DNA from 2 places in the Peribacillus sp. NPDC097264 genome. Region 1 is predicted to be linked to the other one. Evidence: riboswitches for the same ligand, from Rfam matches in the RefSeq annotation. Region 1 holds a riboswitch; the other holds the start of a gene.

Region 1 (15,090 bases):
ATCGGCAAAACTTGGTCTGCCTTTCTCATTTGCCAGTCACTTTTCACCCGAAAACACTAAACCGGCATTAGCGCGATATCGGAATAATTTCCAACCTTCCGATGTACTTGATAAACCACATGCGATGGTAGGCATCAATGTATTTGCGGCAGACACTACTGAAGAAGCACACAAAATTGCGACCTCTTATCAACAACAATTCTTAAATTTAATTCGGAATACCCCTGGCCAAATGGCGCCGCCGGTCGATTCGATGGAGGGGCTCTGGACCGAATACGAAAAAGCGATCGTCATGAAGCAATTGAACGCATCGATCATCGGGAATCCGGAACAAGTCAAGGAACAATTACAGGCTTTCCTTGATGAAACACAGGCGGATGAAATGATTATAAACTCGGCGATTTATGATCACGGAGCTCGACTTCGTTCTTATGAAATCGTTGCCGAGGTCACTGGAATGAAATGAGGGTTAAAAGAGCTTGCAGAAACACTGCAAGCTCTTTTTTAAAACTGGAAACGAGATATCTTTATTCACTAAAACTGAAGGAGCAAAACATGACCCAGGAAGTTCCAATATCATTATTGTTTCATTTTACAGATAAATATGGACATAAAAAGCCCATGTATTTTAATAAGCCGAAAAAGATTCTGATTGCCCATTCGATTGAAGAAGTGTTAATCAAATTCGATGAAGTACAGAAAGCGATTGATGAAGGATATTATGTAGCAGGTTATGTTTCTTATGAAGCCGCCCCAGCCTTTAATAACTGTTTGAAAGTAAAAGAGGGTGGAAACATGCCTTTATTATGGTTTGGGATTTTTGAAAGTCCGGGAGAATTCATAGAAGAAACGTTGGGTGCCTTTCATATGGCCGATTGGGATTCCGAAACCGATTCTAAATCCTATCATGCTGGATTTCAAAGGATTAAAGAAGAGATAGAGAGAGGTAACAGCTATCAGGTGAATTACACAATGCGGTTACGATCGAAGTTTGAAGGGGATGACTATGCATTTTATAATCGCCTTGTAAGAGCTCAACGTTCCAACTATAGTGCTTATTTAAATCTGGGAACATATCGGATTCTTTCCGCTTCTCCAGAGTTATTCTTTCGATGGGAAGATGGACAATTAATCACCCGTCCCATGAAGGGGACAGTAAAGCGGGCTGGAAATAGAGAGAGAGATTTGGAGAATGCCAAATGGTTAGCCAATTCCGAAAAAAATCAAGCCGAAAATTTAATGATTGTCGATTTGCTTAGAAATGACATGGGGATGGTATCGGAAAAAGGGACTGTTAAGGTATCTAAGCTTAAGGAAATCGAAAAATATCCGACAGTTTGGCAAATGACATCGACAATCACTGCAAGTACGAAGCCGGAAACGACTATTATTGATTTATTCAAGGCACTTTTCCCATGTGGATCGATAACGGGTGCACCGAAAATTAAAACAATGGAAATCATCGCTGAACTTGAGAATTCACCGCGTGAAATATATTGTGGCGCCATTGGCTACATCAATCCTAATCGGGAAGCAGTTTTCAATGTACCGATACGGACAGTAGTAATTGATAAGGAAACTGGTCAGGCTGCATATGGAGTCGGAGGGGGAATCACTTGGGACTCGGCTTCTTTGGAAGAATACGAGGAAGCCTTCTTGAAAGCAAAACTATTGACGGAAGAGCACCCTGCTTACCAGCTTTTAGAGTCAATCAGGCTTGAGAATGGCGAATATTCTTTATTGGAGGAACATATTGAAAGAGTGATGCAATCTGCAGATTATTTTGGCTTCAGGCTCCCTGAAAAGACGCTTAGAAATCAACTGATAGAATACGCCTCCATACATACCGACACGTTAGAAAAGATTCGTGTGCTAGTTTCGGAAAATGGGGAAATTAGTGTCTCTGGGCAAATAATTGATGGGGTAAATCCGGAAATATCAGTTATCGTAGCCGAAAGTCCGATTCATAGTGAAAATCCTTTTCTTCATCATAAAACTACGAATCGAGGCGTTTATGATGAATTTAAAAGAAGGTATCCTGACTTTCATGACGTATTGCTCTGGAATGAAAAAGGGGATGTCACGGAGTTCACGAACGGAAACATTGTCGTGAAAATCAATGGGGAACTCATCACTCCCCCTTTGGAATCAGGCTTGCTTGCAGGAACTTTTCGTCGAGAACTATTAAAGAGGAAAGAAATCCAGGAAAGGGTCATAAAAAAGGAAGAATTGGTTACTGCTGAGGAAATTTGGTTTATTAATAGTGTAAGAGGAAGGATTAAGGTTCAGCTTACCAATCAATAAAAACTCTATAACATTCATTATTTGGAGGGGTGTCATGAAAGAACATACAGTTGCGGGACTGATAAAAAAAGAATGGAAGGAAAATCCATTACTTAAACAACTAATGGACACTGAAGAAACTTTCTGGTTAAATCCGAACTACACAAGCATGTTTGATCATCCAATTGTTCAAGCAGCAAAGGTGAAAGAGGCAGAAGAAAGATTGAATAGGTTTGCTCCGTATATTGCCATAGCCTTTCCGGAAACAAAACCCATGAATGGAATCATTGAATCTCCATTAGTCGAAATAGCTTCCATGAAGAGTCGAATGGAAAAAATCTATGAAATTGCCATCCCAGGTAAACTACTGCTTAAGTGTGACAGTCATTTACCGATCTCCGGTTCCATCAAGGCTCGAGGTGGCATATATGAGGTATTAAAACGGGCGGAAGAAATAGCGATGAAAGATGGGGGGTTTAAAGAAACCGATAACTATGAATTATTGGCCAGTGATGAATATAAAGAGTTATTTTCACACTATTCCATTGCTGTCGGGTCGACAGGGAATCTAGGTTTAAGCATTGGGATAATAAGTGCCCACCTTGGGTTTAAGGTAACCGTTCATATGTCAGCTGATGCCAAGCGGTGGAAAAAGGATAAACTCAGGTCGCTCGGTGTCATCGTAAAGGAATATGAAGAGGACTACAGTAAAGCCGTTGAGGAGGGGCGCAGACAGGCCTCTCTCGATCCCAGTTGTCATTTTATTGATGATGAAAATTCAGTCGATTTACTTTTTGGTTATGCAACGGCCGCAACACGGCTAAAAGAGCAATTGAATGAAAAGTCGATTATAGTTGACGAAGAACATCCTCTGTTCGTGTACTTACCTTGTGGTGTGGGTGGAGGCCCAGGAGGGATAACGTATGGGCTTAAACTGGCCTTTCAAAAAAATGTTCATTGCTTTTTCGCAGAGCCAACCCATTCACCATGTATGACGCTCGGGTTGGCAACAGGACTTCATGAAAAAGTTTCCGTGCAGGATTTTGGGGTGGATAATAAAACGGAAGCAGATGGCCTGGCAGTCGGTAGACCCTCCAAGTTGGTTTCGAATATGATGGACTCTATGTTGAGTGGAAGTTTCACGATTGGGGACGAAAGATTATTTGACTTCCTTCGAATGATGGCTAAAACGGAAGCTTATTATTTAGAGCCATCAGCCCTGGCAGGAGCATATGGACCGGTTCAAATATTCAGTAGGGAAGAAGGAGAAAAGTATATCATTAAGGAAGGATTGACAGGAAGGTTAAATCAGTCCACGCACATCATATGGGCTACAGGGGGAAGTATGGTCCCGAAAGAAATGATGGAAAGATACTTAACAAGAATGTAACAAAAAAAGAAGTTCAGTAACCATTCTGAACTTCTTTTTTTGTGTCGAATCCCCATGAAACCAGCAATAGTTGAATGGCTTTTTCCAGTTCCTTCTCAGGAATTCCTGCAAAACCAAGAATGATTTTGGGTGGACTTTCTTTCTTATGTTGAATGCTATAGGAAGATAGTCCGTAAATCTTAATATTAGCATTTGAAGCTCTTAGGATAAGATCCTCTTCATTCATACCATTTTTAACGATGAGGACGATGTGAAGTCCTGATCGCTCGCCAATTATCGTTATCTGCTGATGATGGGGTTTAAATAGTTCCAAAACCTTTTCCAACTTTCTACGATAAACTTTTCTCATTCGGTTTAAATGTTTCTCGAAATCTCCTTCTCTCATAAACTGTGTCAAAATATGTTGATCGATTCGGGAGACAGTTGAATGGTAAAAAGATAATTCCTCTTTATGTTTTTCTAGTAAAGCGAGAGGCAAAACCATATAGCTGACCCTAATAGAAGGAATCAATGATTTAGAAAATGATCCTAAATAAATCACTTTATCACCAGCATCCAAACTTTGTAGAGAGGGAATCGTTTTTCCACTATAACGAAATTCACTATCATAATCGTCTTCAATGATATAGCGGTTTTCCGTCTCTTGAGCCCAGTTCAACAAGCGACTACGTCGGTTAACGGACAAAACCGTTCCATAGGGAAAGTGATGAGAAGGGGTTATATAAAGGACGTCAATATTGGATTGATCGATTCTATCCACCTTCACGCCTTCTTCATCCACTTCTAGTGGATACACATCATTTGGATAGCCTTTCAGAAGCCGCAAAATTAAATGGTATCCGGGGTCTTCGACACCATATACTGTTTTTTTATCAAACAGTAGTATCAGCTGTTGCAGTATAATCTCCAGCCCTGCACCGATAATGATTTGCTCGGGCACACACCGGACTCCGCGAGAATGGTACAGGTAATGGGCAATTTCACAACGTAACTCATATTCGCCTTGAGGGTCTCCTAGTAAAAGGAGTTCTTGATTTGATATGTCTATAGTGTTTTTTGTATATTTACGCCATTTTTCAAAAGGAAAGTTTTCTGTATCTATCTGGCTGGGGTGAAAATGAAACAGGAAATCATTCTTGTTATTGACCGTCTTTTCGACTGGGGCATTCACAGGTTGTGTGTATTCCAAATCCTCGGAAGTTTGAATGTAATACCCTTTTCGTGGGATGACTTCAACATAGCCTTCAGCACATAATTGCTCATATGCTGTCTCGACAGTATTTTGACTGATGTGGAGAAATTCGGCTAGTTTCCGTTTTGAAGGCAACTTTGTACCAAAAGGGAGCCGCCCATTTACAATTTCCGTTTTTATGTGTGAATATAACTGTTCATATAATGGCACTTCATCCATACGGTTTAAATTACATGCTAGCATATCCATTTTTTTACCGCCCTTTTCGTGGTTTCTATCTGACCCTATCATTTTCATTAAAACTGACACTTTCAATGTGGTCAACTATTTCTTATACTAATGAACAAATCTTAATTATGCAAATATTAGGGGGAAGAAGAATGGAAAAGCTTGTAGGAACCGATACAGTTAAAAGAGGAATGGCGCAGATGCAAAAGGGTGGCGTAATCATGGATGTCATAAATGCAGAGCAAGCAAGAATTGCTGAAGCGGCGGGGGCGGTGGCTGTCATGGCTCTTGAGAGGGTACCATCAGATATTCGTGCTGCAGGCGGTGTGGCAAGGATGGCCGACCCAAGGATCGTGGAGGAAGTGATGAAAGCTGTTTCGATCCCAGTGATGGCTAAAGCAAGGATCGGTCATATTGTGGAAGCGAGAATCTTGGAATCCATGGGAGTGGATTACATTGATGAAAGTGAAGTACTGACTCCGGCCGATGAAGAATATCATATTTTGAAAAGCGATTATATAGTACCTTTTGTATGTGGTTGCCGGGATTTAGGGGAAGCCTCCCGACGTATCGGCGAAGGGGCCTCGATGCTTCGGACGAAGGGAGAACCTGGGACAGGGAACATTGTGGAAGCTGTACGGCATATGAGAAAAGTTCAATCTCAAATTCGTAAAGTATGCATGCTGAGCGAGGATGAATTAATGACTGAAGCAAAAAGTATTGGTGCTTCTTATGAAGTTCTGAAGGAAATCCGGCGCACAGGGAAATTACCTGTAGTAAACTTTGCAGCAGGTGGAATTGCGACTCCTGCAGATGCCGCCCTGATGATGGAACTTGGGGCAGACGGTGTATTTGTGGGCTCAGGAATCTTCAAATCGGAAAATCCCGATAAATTCGCTGCTGCCATCGTACAAGCAACTACATACTTCACCGATTATGATTTAATAGGCAAGTTGTCTAAAGAATTGGGAAGCGCGATGAAAGGAATTGATATTTCTAAGTTGGCCCCAGCTGAGAGAATGCAGGAGCGTGGATGGTAAACATGGTAACCATAGGTGTTTTAGGTTTGCAGGGTGCTGTAGATGAACATATGAACCAAATCAAGGAAGCCGGTGAGCATGCGATATTAGTTAAGAACCCAGAACAGTTAAAGGATATCGATGGCCTAATCATTCCGGGTGGAGAAAGCACCACTATGAGAAAACTAATGGACCATTATGGTTTCATGGAGCCGATTACGGCATTTTTCGAACAAAAAAAACCGATTTTCGGTACTTGCGCAGGGATGGTATTAGTGGCAAAGGAAATGGTTAGTTTGGAACATCCCCATCTTGGTTTTATCAATATTACAGTGAATAGAAATGGTTTTGGTCGTCAGAGGGAAAGTTTTCAAGCACCCCTTATAGTTAAAGGAATGGAAGAACCTTTCATGGGTGTCTTTATCAGAGCACCTTTTGCCGTTGGCGTAGGTGAAGATGTGGAGATATTAGCAAATTATGACGGGAAAGTAGTGGCGGCTAGACAAGAACAGGTTCTTGTCAGTTCGTTTCATCCAGAACTGACCGGTGATCAACGATTTATACAACTTTTTTTAAAAATGGTGAAAGACTCAATCAATAGAGTTGAAAAGCTCTAAAAATCCTGCCCTAACGGGGCAGGATTTTTAGTCAATGGCATAATACGATTCTTATTAGTGTTTCAAAAATATAAATTCCAATTAAGTTACTTGACTTTTATTTTTCTGATAATTAAGATAATTAATTGAAGTTGCTTAACTGGAAAGGACCCAGATCCTTTGCAGATTTTACATACAGGAGGAATAGATATGAGCGAAATTATAATTTTATCAGGCAGCCCTGCTATACCATCAAGAACAGATATTTCATTAAAATATATCCAAACGTTGGTGGAAAAAGAAGGATTTACAACGAACTATCATTCTATTACCGAGTTTTCTGCAAACGACTTATTCCAAGGTCGTTATGATAGCGAGGATATTCTAAGACTTTCAGAAAAGATTAAGCAAGCTAATGGTATCATTATTGGTTCACCTGTCTATAAGGCATCTTATACAGGAGTGTTGAAAGCTCTAATTGATTTATTACCCGAGGGCGCGTTTAAGGATAAGCCAGTTTTGCCCATAATGGTTGGGGGAAGCAACAGGCATTTATTGGCTATAGATTATGCGCTGAAACCTCTTATATCAATATTAAAAGGGGAACCGATGCAGGGGTTATACTTTGTGGATAAAGAAATCGATAAGCAGAATCCAAAACATCCGATTAAGGAAGTGGAATTACTTGATCGTACAAAGAGTCAAGTAAAGGAATTTGTAGAAGCCATACAAAAAAGAAGAAATTGATGATTTCTTCTTTTTATCTTGACCCTTCCCATCAACGAGTTAAGTTATAGGCTACTTTAAAGGTTTATTCAAGCTTGTTCAGGATGAATGAACCTTTTTTACTGGCTTAACAAATCACTGTAACAAACTTGAACTATTTGTGTATAATAATTGAAGTTAAACCAAAATATTAAACCAAGTTAATTTATATGAAAACTCCATTGACAATGATTTGATATGTGTTAATATTTAAAATAATAAAACTTATCAAGAGCGACGGAGGGATTTGGCCCTTTGAAGTCCAGCAACCTGCATCATGAATGCAAGGTGCTACATCCAACAAAATGTCATCATTTTGGAAGATAAGGTAAATAAGATTACCTTATCAATCTTTCCATCTTGGCATGGAAGGATTTTTCTGATTGATTTTATTAATTTGGGGGAATTCATTTACAAGCTGATCATCTTACGACAAGCTAGTCGACGAGTTTTCTTAAAGGAGGAATAGCCTTGGAAAAGGAAAATCAGCTGGGGGAAATATTTGAAAGGCTGCAAGAAATGCTAAAAACTATGAAATATGGATCCATAACCCTTATCGTTCAGGACGGTAAGGTTATACAAATGGAAAGAAACGAAAAATTGAGAATTAAATAAATGGACTGCTGACTAGAAAACTAGAGGTGGATTTAGCTGATATAAATAGGAAACTATTGGTTAAAGCCGCCTTTTTCATTATAAGAAATGGTGTTTCAAAGGCTTTCAAAGATATCTGCTGTACCATAGGGTGATTCTTAAAAGGGGGTATAGAGTTGGCAGAGCTAGTGGACTATGAAAATATTGATACAGCGACATTACCTTCGTTCCCGGAAGATAGCGATACAAAAGGCGCGTTAGAAGTATTGGAATGGGCAAATTCAGAGTACGGAGATAAACTCATTTATGCCTGTAGTTTTGGGATTGAAGGAATTGTACTGACAGATTTGCTGGCAAAGGTTAATCCTTCCGCCAAAATCGTATTCTTGGATACGGATGTTCATTTCGCTGAGACTTACCAATTAATCGAACAAGTGAAAAATCGTTACCCACGGCTTTCCATTGTAATGAAGAAACCGGAAATGACATTGGAAGAACAAGCCGCTGAATTTGGTGATGAATTATGGCTTCATGACTCAAATCAATGCTGTAACATCCGCAAAATTACGCCGCTCACTGAAGTATTATCAACAGCGACGGCTTGGCTCTCGGGACTGCGCAGGGAGCAATCGGAAACCCGTGCATTGACTGAATATATAAACAAGGACAACAAATTCAAATCTATCAAAATTTGTCCGCTCATTCATTGGACATGGAAAGATGTATGGCGTTATGCGCATAAAAATGGCTTACCATATAATGTGCTTCATGATAATGGATATCCAAGTATTGGCTGTAAAACATGTACAGCACCTGCCATTAATGCTGATGATCTTCGTTCAGGACGATGGCAAGGTGCCCAAAAAACAGAATGCGGATTACATTTATCATAATTATAAAAAATTCAGGGGGAAATCAGCATGACCATTAGCTTGCCGCACGGAGGAACATTAATCAATCGCTTTGAACCAGACTATGATTTAACTAAAATAGAACAATCCGTTGAAATTGATGAAATCTCATTAAGCGACTTGGAACTTATAGGGACTGGAGCATACAGCCCCATTGAGGGATTCTTTTCAAAAGAAGACTATCAAACAGTAGTAAAGGATATGAGGCTTAGCAGCGGGCATGTCTGGAGTATTCCTATTACATTACCACTTTCCGCTGATGTGGCAAACGCTCTTACAATCGGAGAAGAAGTAAAGTTAACTCATGAGGGCCAAACTTATGGAGTCCTTGCCGTTTCCGATATATTTACACCTGATAAGCAAGTGGAGGCAACTTTAGTTTATCAAACGGATGATGAGAATCACCCAGGTGTAAAAAATCTATATAATCGTGGCGATGTATATGTAGGTGGTAAAATCAAGCTTATTAAACGGATCGAGCGTCCATTATTCGAGGATCATTATTTAGACCCAGTTGATACCCGAAAAACATTTGAAGAAAAAGGGTGGAAAACGGTTGTCGGTTTCCAAACAAGAAACCCCGTTCACCGTGCCCATGAATATATTCAAAAAACAGCATTGGAGATAGTGGATGGATTATTCTTAAACCCATTAGTTGGTGCCACGAAGTCCGATGACATTCCTGCTGACGTTCGGATGGAAAGCTATAAAGTATTACTTGAAAAGTATTATCCAAAGGACCGTGTCTCACTTGCGGTATTCCCAGCAGCCATGCGATATGCAGGACCTAGAGAAGCGATTTTTCATGCAATGGTTCGTAAAAACTACGGATGTACTCACTTCATTGTCGGACGCGACCATGCAGGTGTGGGCGATTATTACGGTACGTATGACGCACAAAAGATCTTCGGGAACTTCACTTCTGATGAGTTAGGGATAACATTATTATTCTTTGAACATAGCTTCTATTGTAAAACATGTGGGAATATGGCTTCTGCAAAAACATGTCCGCATGGTAAAGAAGATCACGTCATCCTTTCTGGGACGAAGGTTAGGGAAATGTTACGGAATGGGGAAATTCCACCAGCCACTTTCAGCCGCAAAGAAGTAATCGAAGTATTGATAGAAGGGCTTAAGAAGAACGAGGTATATAACTAATTATTGTAAGTTTTAGAAGGAGGATCCTCATGAGTAAAAGTACTAATGTAACTTGGCATGATGCATCGGTAACGAAGGAACTTAGACGGAAGCAAAACGGTCATGAGAGCACGGTGATATGGTTTACCGGGCTTTCAGGTTCTGGGAAATCAACGATCGCCAATGCTGTTGCAAAAGAGTTGTATAATCGGAATATCCGAAATTATGTTTTGGATGGGGATAATATCCGTCATGGACTTAACAAGGATTTAGGCTTCTCAGAAAAAGATCGCACAGAAAATATTAGACGGATTGGAGAGGTATCCAAGCTCTTCGTGGACAGTGGTCAATTCGTATTAACGGCATTTATATCACCTTTTCGTGCAGATCGTCAAATTGTTCGGGACCTGCTTGGAGAAGGCGAGTTTATTGAAGTGTACATAAAATGTCCACTTGAAGAATGTGAAGTCCGTGATCCAAAAGGTCTTTACGACAAGGCGCGTAAAGGTATCATTAAAAATTTCACTGGAATCGATTCTCCATATGAAGAACCGGAACATCCGGAAATCGTATTGGAATCCAGTCAGTTTAGTGTAGAAGAGTGCGTCGAACAGGTTATAGACTATTTGACAACAAAGAGAGCGATTTAACCTAGGGGGAAAAGAAATGGTGTACGAGAAGATTTGGGCGGACAATCCAGCGCTTGCCAAAAACAAAATGGAAATTCGGAAACTGGAAAAAGATGCTTTGAAGATTTTTGACGATATTCCTCATTACGCGGCAAATGGATTCGACTCCATCCCTAAAGAAGAATGGGATGTGTTCAAATGGGCAGGTCTTTACTTACAACGTCCTAAAGAAGCTGGTTATTGGATGATGCGTGTTGTGATTCCAGGAGGGATTCTCACATACGACCAACAGATCACCCTTGCAAATATTGCTAAGGATTATGGCCACGATGTCTATGACATCACTACACGGCAAGCTATACAATTTCATTGGTTGACGATAGAGCAAGTCCCTGATATATTAAATCGTCTAGATCAGGTAGGATTGACAACAGCGGGTGCTTGCGGAGACATAACACGGAATATTATCGGCAACGCTCTAGCTGGAATCGATCCAGATGAGTTATTCGATACGCGGGAAGTCCTTACGGATGTATTTGAATACTTCAGAATGAATGAAGACTTTTCGAACCTTCCACGTAAATATAAAATGTCAGTCAGTGCTAATATACATAATGCTTCAAACTCCGAAATCAATTGCGTTTCCTTTAATCCGGCAACAAAGGTCATAGATGGGAAAGAAGAAGTCGGCTTTCATGTGAAAGTTGGTGGGGGTCTATCCTCAGTCCCTATGCTGGCACAAGAACTGGATTTATTCGTTTTACCTGAGAAAACGGTAGAAGTGGCTGTAGCGATCACAACGATTTTTCGTGATTTCGGATACCGGGAAAAACGCCACCGTTCACGTTTGAAGTTTCTTGTTGCTGATTGGGGCCCTGAACAATTCACGGAAAAAGTACTGGAATACACTGGGCCGCTACCTGACAAGGGAGAAAGTGCGTTGAAGGAATGGAATGCTGGTTATTTTTACGGCATACATAAACAAAAACAGGAAGGCCTCAACTATGTGGGTGTCAATATTCCAGTTGGTCGACTAACGCCCGAAGAGGTTATCGAGTTCGCCGAAATAGCTAAAAGATATGGAAATGGGGAAATCAGGAATTGTAATTCACAAAACCTGATTATTCCGAATGTATCGGATGGAAATCTGGAAGCCTTAAAACAGGAAACAATCTTTGAAAGATTTCCATACGAGCCCAAGAAATTTCTCGGTTACTCCGTTTCCTGCACAGGTATAGAATATTGTAACCTAGCACTTGTTGAAACGAAAAACAGGATGAAAACCATTGCCGAAACATTGGATAAGGAAATTGATTTAGATGTTCCGGTAAGGCTGCATATGGTTGGCTGCCCTAATAACTGTGGCCAGCGAGCGATTGCTGATATAGGATTACAAGGGATAAAAATGAAAAACCAAGATAAAAAGATGGTTGAGGCTTTCGAAATATACGTGGGCGGAACATTAAATGCTGGCGGAAAATTCAATGAAAAACTAAAAGGAAAAGTGGAAGCGGAACAACTTTATCATGTCTTGAAAGAGCTAATTCTTTATTTTAAAGACAAAAAACTTCCCTCGGAAAGTTTTCTTGAATTTGTTGAACGGGTTGGAACGTCGGAATTACAGAATAAACTGGATAATGTCTTAGCGAGCATGATTGCTGTTTAAAAAGAGGTAAAAAAATGATGAATCTTTATCGCTTTGAAGTTACAATTAAGAATGAATTATGTCATGTCGTCATTGCCGCAGATTCAGATGAAATGGCTTTCCAGCTTGTCGATATCGAGCTGGAAAAACGGTTTTTGAAAATGCCGATGGTTAATGACGTATCATTATATGAAAAGAAACAAATTAAAAATGGAGCAGGTTTCGTTTTAACGAATTTCGAAACAGTACTCTGAGGAAAGGCGGATTGCAAAATGGGGAAAGTATATCTAGTAGGAGCCGGTCCCGGAGATCCAGATTTAATTACAGTAAAAGGGTTAAGATGTATTCAGGAAGCTGATGTTATTTTATATGACCGCCTTGTAAACAAAGAGTTGTTGACTCATGCCAAAGATGGCGTAGAATTGATTAATTGTGGAAAACTGCCGGATTACCATCTCTTGCAACAAGAAACAATCAATCGTTTTCTCGTCAAATATGCAAAAAAGGGTAAGGTGGTCACCCGATTAAAGGGCGGAGATCCCTTTGTGTTCGGTAGAGGCGGAGAGGAAGCGGAGGCTCTTGTCGAAAATGGAATACGCTTTGAAATAGTACCGGGCATTACAGCTGGCATAGCCGCATCGGCCTATGCAGGTATTCCGGTTACCCATAGAGACCATGCATCATCATTTGCCATTGTAACCGGTCATCGTAAAAAGGGTGAAGACGATAACATCAAATGGGAATCGCTTGCTAAAGGCATCGATACATTGGCGATATACATGGGTATTAAGAACCTTCCGTATATTCAAGGAAAACTCTTGGAACATGGGAAAAGCCCAGAGACACCTGTAGCATTAATCCATTGGGGGACATTGGATACACAAAAGACGGCTATCGGTACATTAGGCACTATACTAAAAACTGTCCAAAACGAAGGAATCTCAAATCCCTGTATGATCGTCGTTGGAGAAGTAGTTAACTTAAGTGGGAAAATTAATTGGTTCGAACCAAGGGAAGTCGAAAAGTTATTGGCTAACGAGGCCTTTTAATGGAAGCGATTCTTTACATATGTCATGGTAGTCGCGTTAAAGAGGCTTCCGCGCAAGCTATCGATTTTATTCGAATTTGTATGAAACGACACCCCAATGTTATTCAAGAGTATTGCTTTCTGGAATTGGAAAGCCCGACCATAGAAGAAGCATATGCAGCTTGTGTATACAGGGGAGCAACAAAAATTAAAGCGATCCCGATTCTCTTATTAACTGCTGCGCACGCTAAACATGATATTCCACAGGTTTTACGTAAAATGAAAAACCAATTTCCTGATGTGGAAATGAAATATGGTAGGCCAATAGGGGTCAGTGACAGAATGGTGGATATCTTAGAGGAACGTTTGGTAGAAACAAAAGAAAAGATAACGGAAAATTCACTTGTTTTATTGGTTGGGCGGGGAAGCAGTGATCCTGATGTAAAAAGAGACTTAGGCCATATAGCCAATTCACTTCAAAACAGGATACCAAACACTAGAGTGAAGGACTGTTATTTGACAGCGGCGTCACCAAGCTTTGGAGAAGCACTGTTAAAAGCGAATTCGACTCCTGTAAACCAAATTTTCGTAATCCCTTATCTATTGTTTACTGGTCTTTTAATGCAATCGATGGAAAGGGCAATATCGGAAGTCCAGAGAAACAGCGACAAGAAATTTGTCCTTTGTCCTTATCTTGGCTATCATCCTAAGATTGAACAAGCAATATCAGATAGAATTCAGGAATTATCTGGGGAGAGTGCTTATGTATCCGATTACGCTTAATCTCGAAAATAAAAAGTGCGTCATTATCGGCGGCGGTAAAATAGCCTTTTTTAAGGCTAACCCTTTAATAAAAGCAGGAGCTATTGTCACTGTGATAAGTCCTGAGATTTGTGAAGGGTTCCAGCAACTTCAAGAACAAGGGGCCGTTCATGTTGTTCGTAAAGAGGTGGAAGCATCGGATTATCAAGAAGCCTTTTTAATCATTGCCGCAACCAACTCATCCAAGGTTAATGAAGAAATCTACAAAAATGCTCATGAAAATCAACTCGTCAATGTCATCAGTAATCACGAGATGGCAAACTTCCACATTCCGGCAACTTTACATAGAGGAAAGCTTTCAATCAGTGTTTCCACAAATGGGGCAAGCCCTCAGCTAGCTAAACAGATCCGTAATGATTTACAGGAAGTATATGATGAATCGTATGAGGATTATCTCGAATTCCTATTCGAAGCAAGACAGCATATAAAAAGCAGTTCATTTTCAAAAACAGAAAAATCCATGTTGTTAAAAAATTCAATCGACGTGTTGTATAAGCATTCCGTTAAGGAAAGATATCGATTTTTAGTGAGTCTTATGCCGGTTGAAATTGATTAATAGATTGCGCTCATCAGAGAAAAGGAAGGCACCTTGCAATGATAATTTATCATTGCAAGGTGCCTCTTTTGACTATACATGAATGGTGTATATAAGGTCAGTGTATTAATGGGGAGGAAGTCATGGGAAAGTTCATCGTGTTAGCTTTCATCAGTTTTTCAAGAATGAATAGATGGTTCACTTGGAACAGTCATGGGAAAGTTCATCTTCACTCCAATTGATGTTTTGAACTACTCCAGCAGTTGCTTCAGTTTAGCATGTTATCCGTCCCTTATCAGAATTGGAACCACCGCTGT
Region 2 (15,090 bases), 200 kb from region 1:
TGCTGCTCTTTCGTAAGTGAGAAATCCATTTATTCATTCCCCTTTCATAGTGAGACCAACTAGTCGGTCTGTATCGAATGTAAACGCTTTAACTTTAATCGATATCCATTTGATTCTTTAGTAAATAAGGTTGGATGCTTGCATCATTTTTGAATTCTTCCGTTAATAGGCTCTTTAAAATTAAATCGACATAGATTCGTCCGATTTCTTCGATTGTCTTTCCGCCGTCCCGTTTATACCATTTGTAGGTCCAGTTCACCATGCCTAGGATGGACATCCCGGTAATTTCCACCGGTAACTCGCTACGGAATTCTCCCTTTTCAATTCCTTCTTGAATAACGGAGAATACAATTTCTTTATACTGGTGACGTTTTTTTTTGATTGCTTCTACATAAGGTGGTTTAAGGTATATGCTTTCTTGATAGAAAACCGAAATATGTGGTTTATAGAGGTCAAACACTTTAACAAACGATAGGATGATCTTTTGCATTTTTGCTGAAGGGTGTATGTTATCTGAGGTGGCTTCCTGTGCTTTCGTTAAAACATAGGATATAAAGCAATCATGAATGACAAATAAGAGCTCATCTTTAGAGGAAAAATGGTGATAAAACCCACCCTTGCTCGTTCCGCATTCTTTCACGATTTCGTTCACAGAAACTCCGTGGTATCCATTTTGTTCAAAAAGGTTCAGTGATGTTTCAATGATTTTATCTTTTAACTCCGTAAGGCCATCACTCCTTATGTATCCGCTTACATGTAATCCATTAAACAAAAACTTGTTTGTTCACCAAGTGGATTTAATTAGATTTTACCAAATATTATCAGTTTGTCAATTTTTTAATATATAATCGTGGATGATTCGAATCTATACATTGAATCCCCCACTTAACTCATGAAAAGTGATAAGTGGGGAACAATTCAATTGATCCAATAGCATCGAGGTGTGTCGTAAAAGATACGCTGATTGAATTCGGGGAAACCGGATTGAAATTGAACATGAATCGGGCAATCAATCAACCATGGGAAAAAGCAATAAAATTCTTTATCTCCATTAATTATCGCCGTAATAGCTAAATCCAGGTTTTGCTGAAAAATTGTATATCGGGCTTTTGCCTGATCATACTCATTTTCCAAACCATCTACAAACACATTGACCGTTAAGAGATATTGACCAAGAGATGCGTCCCAATTAGCCAACACTTCATCTCTTTTTTTTGCATCCAAGGCAGAACACTCATATTGCGTACCGATGGTAAGGTATAGATCACCTGTTTCATCAGAATGAGTCAGTGTATATTTCCTTCCGTCTACAGGGAGACATGGGGTCGTGGGTGGCATAAACTTAACCGTTAATTTTTCCGGATGAAATTCTGGCATCCCTTCATACTCCTTTTGAAAAATACAGGTTTACCTTATACTATGACAGTCGCCCATCCCTGGTGAATATCTACTTTTTCTTGACGGGTTTCACCACTGTTTTCATCAATTTCCACCCATTATTATATGACCAAACCGATTTGATTTCTAACAATGGATCTCTCCCATCCATTCCCATTATATATTGGACACCCGATAATCCCTTCCCTTTTCCAAAGATAGTCTTTGGTTTCAAAGAAGTGTATGAATGAACCAATAACTCCGTCGACTCATTTAACATGCCATCCTGATAAATCCCCAACTCTTCATACTCTCTCTTCCTTGAACTGACATCTACAATCACAGGCTTTTTCCCTTCAATTTTGAATTCCGCTTTGTACCCATCGAGAAATTGGGCGGTGATTGGAACGGAGGGCGGAACATCCAAATCCTTGGCCTTTCCATCTTTGAATGTATAAGCATAACACTTTAGTGTACGCTCTATCCCTTCCGTCAAGACAGTAACAAGCACATCTTGTGTCCCATCTTTATTCAAATCGACCAGTGAAAGTTCCGGCTTATACCCGGCTTCGAGTGGTACACTGATTGATTTGCGATTACTTTCTACTCGCAACTCGATTTCTTTAAGGAACTTGCTACCTTTGTCGAAAGGTGTGCCTTGGACCTGGATTATGTCAATTTTTTTATCCCCCGTAACATCCCTTTTCGAAGAGATATAGGTCCCATCCTCTGGGAAATTTTTATCATGTGCTTCGACCGCTTGATAGCTTAAAAAGATTGAAAGTACTAAAACCGAATATTTTAGTAATTTTAACTTTTTCATGGCAATTCCCTTTCTTATATCAAATTGACTAATTCGAAATATTCCGCTTTTTGAACTTTCTTCGTTGATCTTTCATGAAAATGGACCAGAAGTAATAAAAACCAGGAACTAATATTGCAAATCCCACAATATAGGTAGCGAACACGGCCCTGAATGAAGTGGGGTCTGTAAATGCTTCCATTATCCTGACATTCGGATAGATGATATATGGTAAATGGGCGACCCCATAGACATAGCTTCCTATCATATATTGGATGATAATCGCTATTACGGCGAGCCTTGGCATCCCCTTTACCTCTTGTTTGGAAAAATAGGGCAGGTAAAGAGCTACACCGCTAATGATAAAAAAGATAAGGGAGACCAATAGCAGTGTGGAGTTCTCCATCATTCCTTCGTAAATCCACGATGCTTCTTTTTTCAGTGTGAACATTACGAGAAATGCCATGATTAACACCAATGGACCTGTAATCATTGCGTCACGGCGGTAGATCTTATACGACTTTAGCTCATCAGCCTGTTTCGAATAATCAGACAGAAGCAAAGATGAGAGAAACAATGTACTTAAAATACCAAAGCCTAAAAAGGCATATTCATTTGCGCTAGTGAAAAGTTTAACTAAATTTAATTCCTCGTTCCCCCCTACATTCTCGAGAAATCCAAGATGGGTAATCGGTAAAACACTGATTAATAGGCCAGGTATAATGAGACCCGTTATTCCAGATATATAAGTCAACATCTTTGCATACTTGTCCAGGCTGTGAGAGAAGACGAGAAAAGCACTTCTAATGCAAAGAAGAAGTAAAATTAAACTGGCGGGGACAATTAATGCTACTCCAATAGAAAATACAGCACCTGGAAATAGGCTATAAATGGCAATAACAAGGCCTACAACAAATGTATTCGTCACTTCCCAAGTCGGAGATAAATAACTATTTGCTATCTTTGTGGCATTCGTATGCTCTTTCTTGATATAGATCATTGCCCAGAATCCTGCACCAAAGTCCATGGACGCCATGATGGCATACAAGAAAATAAAGCCCCACACAAGCGTTATCGCTAGAAGTGCTTCATTCATTCACTATTCCTCCTTTTCACGAATTGGAATCGAATAACTGGACATCCTTCTGTTCAGCTTTATAAAGATCATCCGTTATGGAATGACGCTTGAAATAATAGGTAAGTGTAAATACAACAGACACACATAATATGATGTAAACGATAATGAATAATGTGAATAGGTACCCCAGATTTTCATAGGTGGTTACCGAATCTGCCGTGGTAAGCATTCGATAAATTGTCCATGGTTGCCTTCCCGTACATGCGAATATCCAACCACATTCGATGGATAGTACGGCCAATGGTCCCGAAGCCACAAACAACCATAAAAGCCACCTTGGATATCGCGCTTTCTTCAAGACCTTATTCCACACTAATGCGAACAAGGACAGTACTATTAATCCCCCCCCAATGATCACCATTGCATTGAATAATGTGTGAACATATAGCGGAGGCCAATATTCCTCTGGGAAATCATTCAGACCGGTAACTACCGTATCAAAACTATTTCCTGACAAAATACTCAGTACCCAAGGAAATTCTATGCCATATTTCACTTCCCGCGCTTCTCGGTCTGTCCAACCGAATAATGTGAGACCTGCATGATCCTTCGTTTCGAACAGGCCCTCCGCAGCTGCTAATTTTTCTGGTTGTTCCCGATATAAATGCTGGGTCGTCGAGTGACCATTAAGTGCGGTCAAAAATGAAAAGACCAACCCCAATACAATGCTTAACCTTAATGCCTTTTGGTGAAAGTTATACTCGGTGGATCCATACTTATTTTTAAGCATTTTATAACCAGCAACAGCAGCAATCGCAAACGCTCCTGTCATATAAGCAGTGAGCGCCGTATGTCCTGCTGTTACGAAGAAACTCGGATTGAAAAAAGCTGCCCACGGATCCACATCGACGATTTCACCATTTTCGAACCGGAAACCAGCAGGTGTCCCCTCGAAAGCATGGACATTTGCAATAAGAACAGCTGAAGCCAAAGCACCAAATGCGACAAAGGATAAACTCAAGATTCTTGCCCATGGCCTGATTTTTTCAGCTGCATATACATAGATGGACATGAATAGTGCCTCAACCATAAAAGCATAAATCTCAATTTGGAACGGAAGGGCCATAACTCTACCTATGACCTCCATAAATCCAGGCCATAAAAGAGAAAGCTGCACACCGGCAATTGTACCTGTCGGGATTCCCACTCCCAACAGAATCCCTAGTGTTTTGGTCCAGCGTTTAGCCATGACCACATATTGTAGATCTTTCGTCTTTTGATACATCAATTCCGCTGCCAGCATCATCATAGGTAATCCCACACCTAGAGTGGCAAATATAATATGTACGCCCATATTAGTCCCGAACATCGCCCTTGCCATTTGTAAGTGATCCATACTTATTTCCTTTCTAACCTAATTTATTCTTTTTAGCTTCTCCATACAAAAGGAAAATATTTAAAAAAGTTCCATGAATCCTCTTTATCTTTTGTTACTAACAGTTTTTTCCTTAGTTAAATATCATTTATTCTATCGAGGTAAATTGTAGGATATAAAATAGATGAACGACCTCGAAAAATAGCAGGTTTGTTGCTGGATGATATACCATAGGCTGACGCTGTTCCCCATTAAAAAAACAAAAAAACACCGTTCAAAGTGAACGGTGTAAGCATTTGAACAATATTGAAAATTTCATTGTATAAATAGAACAAAATAGGCTTCCTCTTTCCTCACTATCATTAAGGAAGTATGGAAGATATCGATCATTCATGTACCCTACTTTGTCGAATTTTATCATTTTAAGTAGATAAGTAGTTAATTAAAATGATATGCCGTTACAAGGTCATACCATACAAACAAGGTGAGTTTTCACTTTAAAAGCGCATGCATTTCCCTCAATGTTTTTTTATGATCCTGATTTTCACTCATAAAAAAAGACAACAAAAAAATATTTAACGATAGGATTTTATATTATCCTAATTTTCAATTATCTCAATGGTCATTTAACCAGTTTTCGTTCTTATCGTTTCTTTTCTTTATTCCAGTAGTCATATATAGCTTCTTTCAATACCCCATTTAGATTTTTTCCTTGCTTCGCTAACCATTCCGTCTGATCTATCGGTAATAGTAGTTTAAGGTTTATTCTTTCATTTGGCATTTCCACTTTTCTTATTTCTTTCAGAGTAATGCCCTCTTCAACATTCGGGAAGGATGTTTCATTCTCATGTACTATCTGAAAATCTTCATAGCCTTCTAGATCATATATCTCACAATATAGGTTAAGCTGGGGCAATCCTTCCCCCACTAAACCGCGCAGATGCATAATCGCACTGATTTCTTTACCATCTTCCAATTCTATTTCAATAATTAAATTTTCATTATTGCCGAATTTTTTTAATACTATTTCACTCACTATTATATCCAATTCCAATGTATACCTTGAATCTGTCTCGAATATATATATAGCACTATTAAACATAAAAACACTTTCGCCATCTATTTTTACTGACTTAACCTTGCGCATACACACTCCACTTTCAAGTATTATTCTCCATGAATTAAATGACGGTAATCATGATGATAAAGAAAATCTATAATTTAAAGTGATGCTCACTGTATTCACTATTCAACCATCAACCGTGATTCCAGATACTTATCCAACTTCTTTTTTACACGTTGGAGTGCATTATCTATTGTCTTTACTTGAACATTCAATTCTAGTGAAATTTCCAAGTAGGTCTGCCCGCCCATATACAAGTCCACGACTGTACTTTCCAGGTCACTAAGGAGTTCCGTTAATTTCAGTTCAATTTCACTGAATTCTTCTAATCCTATTAAAATGGCAACCGGATCCATCTGCTTTTGCTCAGGAACGACATCAATAAGAGCTTGCTCCGATTCCCCTTGGTAAATAGGTCTAAACAGTGAAACATAGGTATTCAATGGGGAATGCTTTTGTCTAGTGGCCGCTTTGACGGCAGTGATAATTTGTCTAGTAATGCAAAGTTCAGCAAATGACTTAAAGGAAGCCGAATTTTTGCAATCTCGATAATCCCGGATAGCCTTATACAGTCCAATCATGCCTTCTTGAAAAACATCTTCCTTATCTCCACCCGTTAGAAAATACTTCATTGCTTTAGTTTTGACAAGACCTTTATACTTCGTAATTAATTGATTCAGTGCCTCATCGTCACCATCTTGAAATTTGCCTATCAATATTGCATCTTCCATTTGTGTAGGGTTTTCTACTTTTTCCTTATCGAGGATCATACTCATTTTTATTCCTCCACTCACTTAGTTGAGCACCAAATAACTACAAGGTTGCGTTTTAGCTTCAAAATATTGGTAGAGCCTTATAATATTATAGTATCTCAGCTACATCATTAAAGATACCCTTAAATACCGACATTTTCCAACAATATTATATATTACCAACTATTAAATAGGAATATTGATTTATGAATTGTTTCATTTTATTAAGGTATTTATTCACAGTATAATAGAATATTTAGAAAGAACATAACCCGGATTAAGATCTGGGGTTATATTGGGCTATCAAAAGGTATAAAAAAAGACCTCGAAAAAATATCGAAGCCTTTTTATTCATCAATCTAGATTCTATTTCAATACCTTTTTACTGGATTCTTCCACGTGATCGGTTGGTTCACCCCAGCATTCAACATTCTTCAATCCCTTAATGTTACTTACATGGAAAACGGGATTCTTACCATCTTTCTTTTGCTTTTGATAATCAGCAAGGGCAGCGAAAGCTATTTTTCCTAGCAAGGCTATGGCTATCAGGTTTATGATGGCCATTGATCCCATTAGCAAATCTGCTAGATTCCATACAAACTCGAGCGAGGCCATCGATCCGAATATGACCATTCCAACGACTGCTGCACGATAAATATTTATCCAAACTTTTTTTTCATTAATAAAACTGATATTGGATTCTCCATAATAGTAGTTTCCAACAATTGAACTAAATGCAAATAAAAGTACAATAATAGCTAAAAATATACCAGCCCAAGACCCCAAATTCTCACTAAGGGCATTTTGCGTTAGAACAATTCCATCTGTTTCCTTCGACGAATACAGGCCGGAAAACAAGATGATAAAGGCCGTAGAACTACATATGATAAGCGTATCTACAAAAACGCCAAGTGACTGGATAAGACCTTGTTTTACCGGATGGGTGACATCTGCCGTAGCGCCAGCATTTGGAGCACTCCCCATTCCAGCTTCATTAGAGAACAATCCCCGCTTGATTCCGTTCATCATGGCTGCACCCAGTGCACCACTAGCAATTTCCCTCAATCCATCAAATGCACTATCAAAGATTAAAGCCAGAACACTAGGTAACTCGGTTATATTCATAATGATGACAACTAATGCTATTATTACATAAGCACCTGCCATGAAAGGCACAATGACTTCGGACACTTTAGCTACTACCTTAATCCCACCAAAAATGATTACAGCCGTAATGATTGCTAAAATAAGTGCAGTGACCCATTTCTCAACTCCAAAAGATGCTTGGAACGCACTTGTAATCGTATTGGCCTGAACTGAATTGAAAGCAAGTCCAAACGTCAATGAAATCAAAACTGCAAACGTGATACCCATCCAGCGTGCATTTAATGCTTTTTCCATATAATAAGCTGGACCACCACGGAATGCTTCTCCGTCTTTGACCTTGTAAATTTGAGCAAGTGTGCTTTCAATGAAAGCAGAAGCAGATCCAATCAATGCGATTAACCACATCCAGAAAACTGCTCCCGGACCACCCGTTGTGATGGCTATAGCCACACCTGCCAGATTCCCCGTTCCTACCCGGGAAGCCGTGCTGATACAAAAGGCCTGAAACGATGATACACCTTTCTTATCTGCCGTAGCACCTTCCCCTAGTAACCTAATCATTTCTTTCACCATTCTAAATTGTACGAATTTAGTCCGAAAAGAAAAATAAATGCCCATTCCAATTAATAATATAATCAGTATAGATGACCATAATAAATCATTTGTTTCAGTAATAAACTTTTCTACTATCTCCATTTTTAAACAAACCCACCTCTAATTATTTCAATACAATACCTTTAGAGTTCCCGCTTTTGCAAAATAGTAAACACTTAAGAATAAAGATGACTCCGTATATTGTATTTAATTATACTATTTTAATATTATTGAAGAAGGATATTAGTTTTTTGGAACATAAAAGAATTAAAGATTTCATCCACACTTTTCATTCGAAGTCACTTACCCTAAAAAAGCCCTGGCGACAATGCTCCAGGGCCAACATTCATGATTTTACATTCATGATTTATTGATACTCTTCCACCCATACTATTTTTATTTCTTCTTCGAGAACCCGGGAAAACCTATTAAAATGGCTATGATTCCTGAAATCCCGATTAAGACTGGATAGAAAGAATAGGGTAGGATACTGATAGGAGAGATGTGTGCAACACCGGCAGCTAAAAGTAGTTGTGCCCCGTATGGCAATAATCCTTGAATACTACAAGCGAAAACATCTAGTAAGCTGGCAGATTTCCTGGGATCAATTTCATACTTTTCGGCAATATTTTTTGCAAGTGGACCAGCAATGATGATGGATATGGTATTGTTTGCCGTTGAAAGATTCGTTAAAGCAACCAATCCCGCGATGCTGAACTCAGCACTTTTTTTTGATTTGCTTTTTTTCGTCACGAGGTTCAGTAGGTAATCTATTCCGCCGTTATGTTTGATAACCGAAACCATGCCTGCAATCAAGATCGCTAAGAAGGAGATTTCATACATCCCAGCCATTCCATCTCCTACTTTTTGAATAACCTCCATTGCATGATAACTGCCATCCGCTAAACCGATTATTCCAGCAAAGACAATGCCGATAGAGAGAACCAAGAATACGTTGATCCCCGCCAATGCTGCCACTAGAACACAAAGGTAAGGTAGAATTTTGACCCAACTGTAGGCTTCTCCAGAAATTGTAGCTTGTTCACCCATCGTCAGAAAACCAAGGATAACACATGTAATTACCGCAGCAGGTAAAACAATAAAAAAGTTCACTTTGAATTTGTCTTTCATTTTCGTTCCCTGTGTACGTACAGCTGCTATAGTCGTATCCGAAATGAAAGAAAGATTATCACCGAACATTGAGCCACCAATGACCGCAGCCATGGAAAGGGCAACTGAAATCTCCGTCTGTTCACTAATTCCTACTCCAATTGGTGCTAATGCCACTATCGTTCCCATACTTGTCCCCATAGATAATGAGATAAAGCAGGCGATAATAAATAACCCCACCATTAATAGATTTTGCGGAACGATCGAAAGTGCTAGATTCACCGTAGATGCTACGGCTCCCATCCCATTTGCCACTTCCGAAAAAGCCCCAGCCAATAGGAATATGACAACCATCAACATAATATTTGAATCCCCGGCACCTTTACAAAAGATTTCTACTTTGTGATTGAATGATTCCTTTCGATTCATTGCCAGTGCCACAGCAGATGCAATGGCAATGGCAACAATCACTGGAAATGTGTAAAAATCTTTTGTAATCACACCTGAACCTATAAATAATATCAAAAAAACGATAAACGGCGTTAAAGCCCATGGATTCCCTTTATTGTCTAAACTCATGATGTACACCTCTTTATTATTTTTGCATGGTATTGGATACTCTTTTTGGACTCTCTAAATTTTCCGGCATCCCTTCATTTTAATATAAGCATGATTATAAAATAGTAACAAACCATCAAGAACAGATTCCTATCCTATGAGTACAAAAAGACCTCTTCCATTTTATTACAAGAAGAGGTCTTTTAATCTATAAACACTCCTCTTATCTTTCAGGTCAATCGCCTGCTGGATTTGGCACAGCACTCTAAATAAGTCTGCTGCCGAGACATCTTCGGGCCAGTCCCTCAGTCTCTCTTGATAAGAAGTAAGAAATATTCATTTTTTTAAAGCAAATATAAGAGTACAGCATTTTAAGAGTTTTCGCAAGGTAAAGTATTAAAGATTTTTATAAACTTGTTGAATGCATTATTTTTTAGCTTTCGGGGCCTAAAGGTAGCTAGTGTGAAAGCACATGACACTTTTACTCTTCTACACTGATGGGTACCACTTTGCCATCTTCTACCGCTCCGACGACGACTTTTGCTGCGAATCCACCATTTTCGTCAATCGAAGGTATATTGTAAATTTTCTGTTCAGGTGCCGTGTTTGTCAGCCCATCCTGCATATGTTCACGGATGGCTTTCACATCCTCGACTGTTCCTGCCGCTTTCATTGCCTCCACAAAGGCATACATAGCAATGTAATTCAACCCCACTTCAGAACTGGCATCTTCCTTATAAATTTTTTTATATTTATCAATGAATGCCGGTGCTGCTTCTTCATTGGAGTCGATAAGCGGAAGCACACCAATCGAACCTTCCAATGTTTCGTATGAACCGGCAATTGGCTTCATTTGATCCAGTTTCGCCTGGTCCATGATAATGAAACCGCCTTTAAAACCTAGTTCTCTTGCTTGTTTTGCAACCTTGGCCGTAGGCTCCGACGCCCCACCGATGAAAAGGACATCAGGCTTTTCTTTTAAAGCATTTGTAACAGTCGTGAAGAAATCCGTTTCTTTAGAAAAATCAATTGAGGCATTATACACGACTTTACCACCCTGCTTTTCCCAATGTGGTAGTAGGTTTTCCGCCCAGTCTTTCCCGTACTGGGAAGATGGTGGCAATGCCGCGATTTTTTTGCCGAAGTTTTCCATTGCATACGTAGAAAACGGTTCAATATACCCTTCATAATTTGGCGGGATCCTTACTGTTAATGAATTTCCGCTTTCCGTGATAGCTGGTTCACTCGAATAGGCACCGATGATGAATTTCTCTTTTTCGTTAAAAACCTGTAGGGCCTGTATCCCCCCGCTATGAGGAGTGAAAATAATCGGAGTTTTGTATTCCTGGATTAAACGTTTAGCATTTGAACCCGTTTCATTCGGTAAGTACTTATCATCCAACGAAACCAGATTGAGCGTATATTTTTCCCCTTCCACTTCGAACCCACCGGCATCGTTGATTTCATTTACAGCCATCTCCATACCATTTAACGTTCGTTTTCCATATAAGGCTGCTGCTCCACTCAAAGGGCCGCTAAAACCGATATTGATAACATTCTTCCCTTTACTGGCCTTTCCTCCCCCACTTGATGCAGGGCTGTCTCCCTTGTTACACCCCACTAGTGCCGTTAGGACGAGTAATATCATTACAAAGAATACACTCAACTTTTTCATAAAAATCCCCCATTCATTTTTAAACTCTTATGCTCCGATATAGGCTTTCCGTACTTCATCGTTAGACAATAATTCTTTTGCGGTCCCTTCAACGACAATTTCCCCATTTTCAAAAACATATCCTTTATCTGCAATGCTAAGAGCCACATTCGCATTCTGTTCGGCTAGTAGAACGGTTATTCCTTCCCGGTTTATTTCTTCGATGACTTGGAACATCTGTTCAACAATCAAAGGAGCGAGGCCCACAGAAGGTTCATCTAGCATCAAAAGCTTCGGTTTAGACATCAAAGCCCTGCCAATGGCCAGCATCTGTTGTTGTCCACCACTCAAGCTGCCGGCCTCATCATGGAGTTTTTCTTTTAAAATAGGAAATAAATGATAGACATTTTCCAACGAGGACTTGATTTCCATCTTTTTTTTTCGATGTACGTAAGCTCCCATCTTCAAGTTTTCCTGGACAGTCATCTGAGGAAACAGTTTCCGCCCTTCTGCACATTGCACGATTCCAGCTTGGACATTCTTATCCGGAGCCCTACCTCCGATAGCCAGTTCCTCAAAATGAATTTCACCCTGAGCCAGCTTGCTTATTCCGCTGATAGAACGGAATGTCGTGCTTTTGCCTGCCCCGTTCGCCCCCAATAGAACGACAATTTCTCCCTTTTCCACTTCAATATTCACTTGCTTAATCGCAGTGAAGCTCCCATAACATACAGTAACATCAGTTAACTTAAGCACTAGCACTACCTCCTAAATAGGCTTTAATAACCGCCTCATTCCCCCTGATTTCTTTTGGAGTGCCCTCAGCAATTTTTTCCCCGTAATTCAGGACCATGATATGGTCAGCTAAGTTCATGATCATATGCATCTTGTGCTCGATCAAGCAAATCGTGAAGCCTGACTGATTTAACTCCTTGATCAGTTCTGTAAGCCCTTCTGTTTCATCAGGGTTTATGCCGGCAGCCGGTTCATCAAGAAAGATGATTTCCGGATCCGTCGCAAGGGCAAGGGCAATCGCCGTCCTCTTCTTTTCCTCTTGAGAAATACTCGAGACCATCTTATTTGCCGCATCCATTAAGCCGACAATTCTCAAAACTTCCATCGCTTTATCACGACAGGTCTTTTCCTCCCGTTTTAACCTCTTCGTCCTTAGGATAGCATCTACCAAATTTGATTTAGTGCGAAGCCTATGTCCGACAATCACGTTATCCAAGATGGTGGATTGTTCAAAAAGACTAGTCGTTTGGAATGTTCTTGCTATGCCAAGTCCCGCTATTTCATTGGCAGGAAGCTTCGTGATGTCTTTCCCTTTGAAGAGGACTGCTCCAGAACTTGGACGATGGAAGCCACTGATCAAGTTGAAAAACGTAGACTTCCCGGCTCCATTAGGCCCGATAATCGCATTGATCTTTCCTTTTTCAATGGTGAAATCCACATTTTTTACAGCTGCCAATCCCCCGAAACTCTTTGTTAAATTCTTCGTTTCGATAAACATCTTCATCCCTCCTCCGCATTAACCGGAACGTCCTTTCTCATAATCAGTTGTTTCTTATCTCTTCGTTTAATTTTCCAATCAAAGAATGCACCCGAAATACCGCGTGGATAGAAAATTATGATCAACGTAAGTAAAGGTCCAAAGATCAACATTCGATACTCTTGGAGAAATTGTAGATTCTGGGATAGTATGACGAGAAGCAAAGTTCCAACCAAAGGTCCCGATAGAGTTCCTATTCCGCCGACCAGTAGATACATTAACAAGTCGAACATTATGGCCGTAGACCCGATATCCGGTCCGATAAACCGCACGAATGAAGCATATAAGGCACCTGCCAAGCCTGCAAAAAATGTAGAAAGAACAAATGCGGTCAACTTATTCTTCATCGTGGATATGCCTATCGTTTGGGCAAGTTCCTCACTATTCCTGATGGCCATATAGGTTCTCCCTGTCAACGAATGAACAATACGATACATGACCAAAATGACGCCCAGTAGGAAAATGAGCACCAAATAATATTGTGAAGCGGCCGTCTCGAAAGTGATGGGTCCGATATTTCCAGGGGCCGGAATCCCAATCAAGCCTCTAACTCCTTCTGTAAGACCTTCCCATTTATCGATGACCAGGTAGATGATATATCCGACGCATAAAGTATAAATTGCGAAAAAGTGTTCTTTTGTTCTCAATGCTATTAAGCCGACCAAAAAGCCAAGCGCCCCTGAAATTAGGCAAGACAAGACCAGTGCCAACCAAAAGTTCATTCCCACTTTTACCGTCAATAACCCCAATGAGTACGCCCCAATGGCGAAGTATCCAGCATGGGCAAGCGAAAGATAGCCCGTATAGCCCGCTAACAGATTAATTCCATATACCGCGATTGCCCAGATGAAAGACACCGTTAACATATGAACGTAATAGTCATTCTGCGCGATGATGGGAAATAAAAAGGCCAGGATGATCAAAATTAAGATGACATTTCGTTTTGATAAGATATTCAAACTACCTCTCCCCCTTTGCGAAAAGACCCGTCGGTTTGACCGTTAAGATGACTACTAGAAGGAAGAAGGCTATGATATCCTTATAATCATTGGATATATAGGTTGCGCCAAGGCTTTCACTGAATCCAAGAATATATCCACCAACGATTGCACCTGGAACGCTTCCCATCCCTCCTAGGATGATAATCACGAAAGCCTTTAATATCACTAAATGACCCATGCCTGGAAAAACTAGATTGATGGGAGATGCAAGGGAAGAAGCAATGGCGGCTAGCCCCCCAGAAATCATGAAGGTCAGCATGGCAACTTTATTGATGTTAATCCCGACTAGCGAAGCCCCTTCACGACTTTGGGACATCGCGATGATCGTGGAACCTGTATACGTCTTCTTTAAGAACAGATAGAGAACCGACATGACCACGATTGCCGCCACAATAATCAACAAACGTTGCATCGTGAACGTCAAGCCCATGATATTGACTACTTGTCCATAAGGAGATTGCATGGTTTGAAAATCAGCTCCCCAGACAAATTGTGCAAAGGCTTCAAGAAAAAGTAATATTCCAATGGCTGCAATTTTATCATGCAACGGTGGAGCATCCCTTAACAAACGGAATACGAATCGTTCCAATAAAACCCCAAGAAGGCCCACGACAATGACGGACACGAACATAGCAATCCAGTAATTCAGCCCAGATAACGTCATCATCGACAACGTGACATACCCTCCTATCATATAGAGAGCACCATGGGCAAAGTTAGGGATATGAAGAATCCCATAAACTAATGTCAACCCAAGGGCAACTAGGCTATATACGCTTCCGATCGTTAAACCATTAAACAATTGCTGAACTAAAATCTCCATTTCCTGCCTCCCTTATCCCAATGAATTGTTCGTAGGTAATCCTTTACTTTAATACAACACCCCTAACCATAAGGAACTCTTCTCCATAACCCTATCGAATTGTTAAATGCCAACTTTTTATTAGCGCTTTCATTACTTCATCGCTTAATCTAGTGAAAGGCTACCCGCTTCTTCTGTAACCTCG

The links. A riboswitch is a leader RNA that binds a small molecule or an ion and turns the genes downstream of it on or off. The one in region 1 is predicted to bind S-adenosylmethionine.
Region 2: it holds a riboswitch for S-adenosylmethionine, as region 1 does, so the genes downstream of both, ACQKL0_RS10175 (Na+/H+ antiporter NhaC family protein) here and ACQKL0_RS09255 (YezD family protein) in region 1, are expected to answer to the same signal.

Annotation. Positions count from the first base shown of each region.
Region 1 covers NZ_JBNNSR010000005.1:80,383-95,472, forward strand. Annotated here, with positions in the region: gene ACQKL0_RS09220 (LLM class flavin-dependent oxidoreductase) at 1-466, shown strand, start outside; gene pabB (aminodeoxychorismate synthase component I) at 556-2,304, shown strand; gene ACQKL0_RS09230 (D-serine ammonia-lyase) at 2,339-3,673, shown strand; gene ACQKL0_RS09235 (PLP-dependent aminotransferase family protein) at 3,687-5,114, opposite strand; gene pdxS (pyridoxal 5'-phosphate synthase subunit PdxS) at 5,246-6,133, shown strand; gene pdxT (pyridoxal 5'-phosphate synthase glutaminase subunit PdxT) at 6,136-6,729, shown strand; gene ssuE (NADPH-dependent FMN reductase) at 6,919-7,455, shown strand; SAM riboswitch class I at 7,696-7,803, shown strand; gene ACQKL0_RS09255 (YezD family protein) at 7,972-8,088, shown strand; gene ACQKL0_RS09260 (phosphoadenylyl-sulfate reductase) at 8,256-8,960, shown strand; gene sat (sulfate adenylyltransferase) at 8,988-10,136, shown strand; gene cysC (adenylyl-sulfate kinase) at 10,166-10,765, shown strand; gene ACQKL0_RS09275 (nitrite/sulfite reductase) at 10,782-12,410, shown strand; gene ACQKL0_RS09280 (DUF3906 family protein) at 12,425-12,643, shown strand; gene cobA (uroporphyrinogen-III C-methyltransferase) at 12,662-13,438, shown strand; gene ACQKL0_RS09290 (sirohydrochlorin chelatase) at 13,438-14,199, shown strand; gene ACQKL0_RS09295 (NAD(P)-binding protein) at 14,180-14,794, shown strand.
Region 2 covers NZ_JBNNSR010000005.1:281,727-296,816, forward strand. Annotated here, with positions in the region: gene ACQKL0_RS10130 (acyl-CoA dehydrogenase) at 1-29, opposite strand, end outside; gene ACQKL0_RS10135 (TetR/AcrR family transcriptional regulator) at 95-772, opposite strand; gene ACQKL0_RS10140 (staygreen family protein) at 919-1,377, opposite strand; gene ACQKL0_RS10145 (hypothetical protein) at 1,448-2,200, opposite strand; gene ACQKL0_RS10150 (cytochrome d ubiquinol oxidase subunit II) at 2,229-3,275, opposite strand; gene ACQKL0_RS10155 (cytochrome ubiquinol oxidase subunit I) at 3,292-4,653, opposite strand; gene ACQKL0_RS10160 (hypothetical protein) at 5,276-5,779, opposite strand; gene sigH (RNA polymerase sporulation sigma factor SigH) at 5,878-6,531, opposite strand; gene ACQKL0_RS10170 (alanine/glycine:cation symporter family protein) at 6,874-8,310, opposite strand; gene ACQKL0_RS10175 (Na+/H+ antiporter NhaC family protein) at 8,605-9,897, opposite strand; SAM riboswitch class I at 10,097-10,201, opposite strand; gene ACQKL0_RS10180 (ABC transporter substrate-binding protein) at 10,358-11,551, opposite strand; gene ACQKL0_RS10185 (ABC transporter ATP-binding protein) at 11,579-12,286, opposite strand; gene ACQKL0_RS10190 (ABC transporter ATP-binding protein) at 12,279-13,043, opposite strand; gene ACQKL0_RS10195 (branched-chain amino acid ABC transporter permease) at 13,046-14,041, opposite strand; gene ACQKL0_RS10200 (branched-chain amino acid ABC transporter permease) at 14,043-14,906, opposite strand.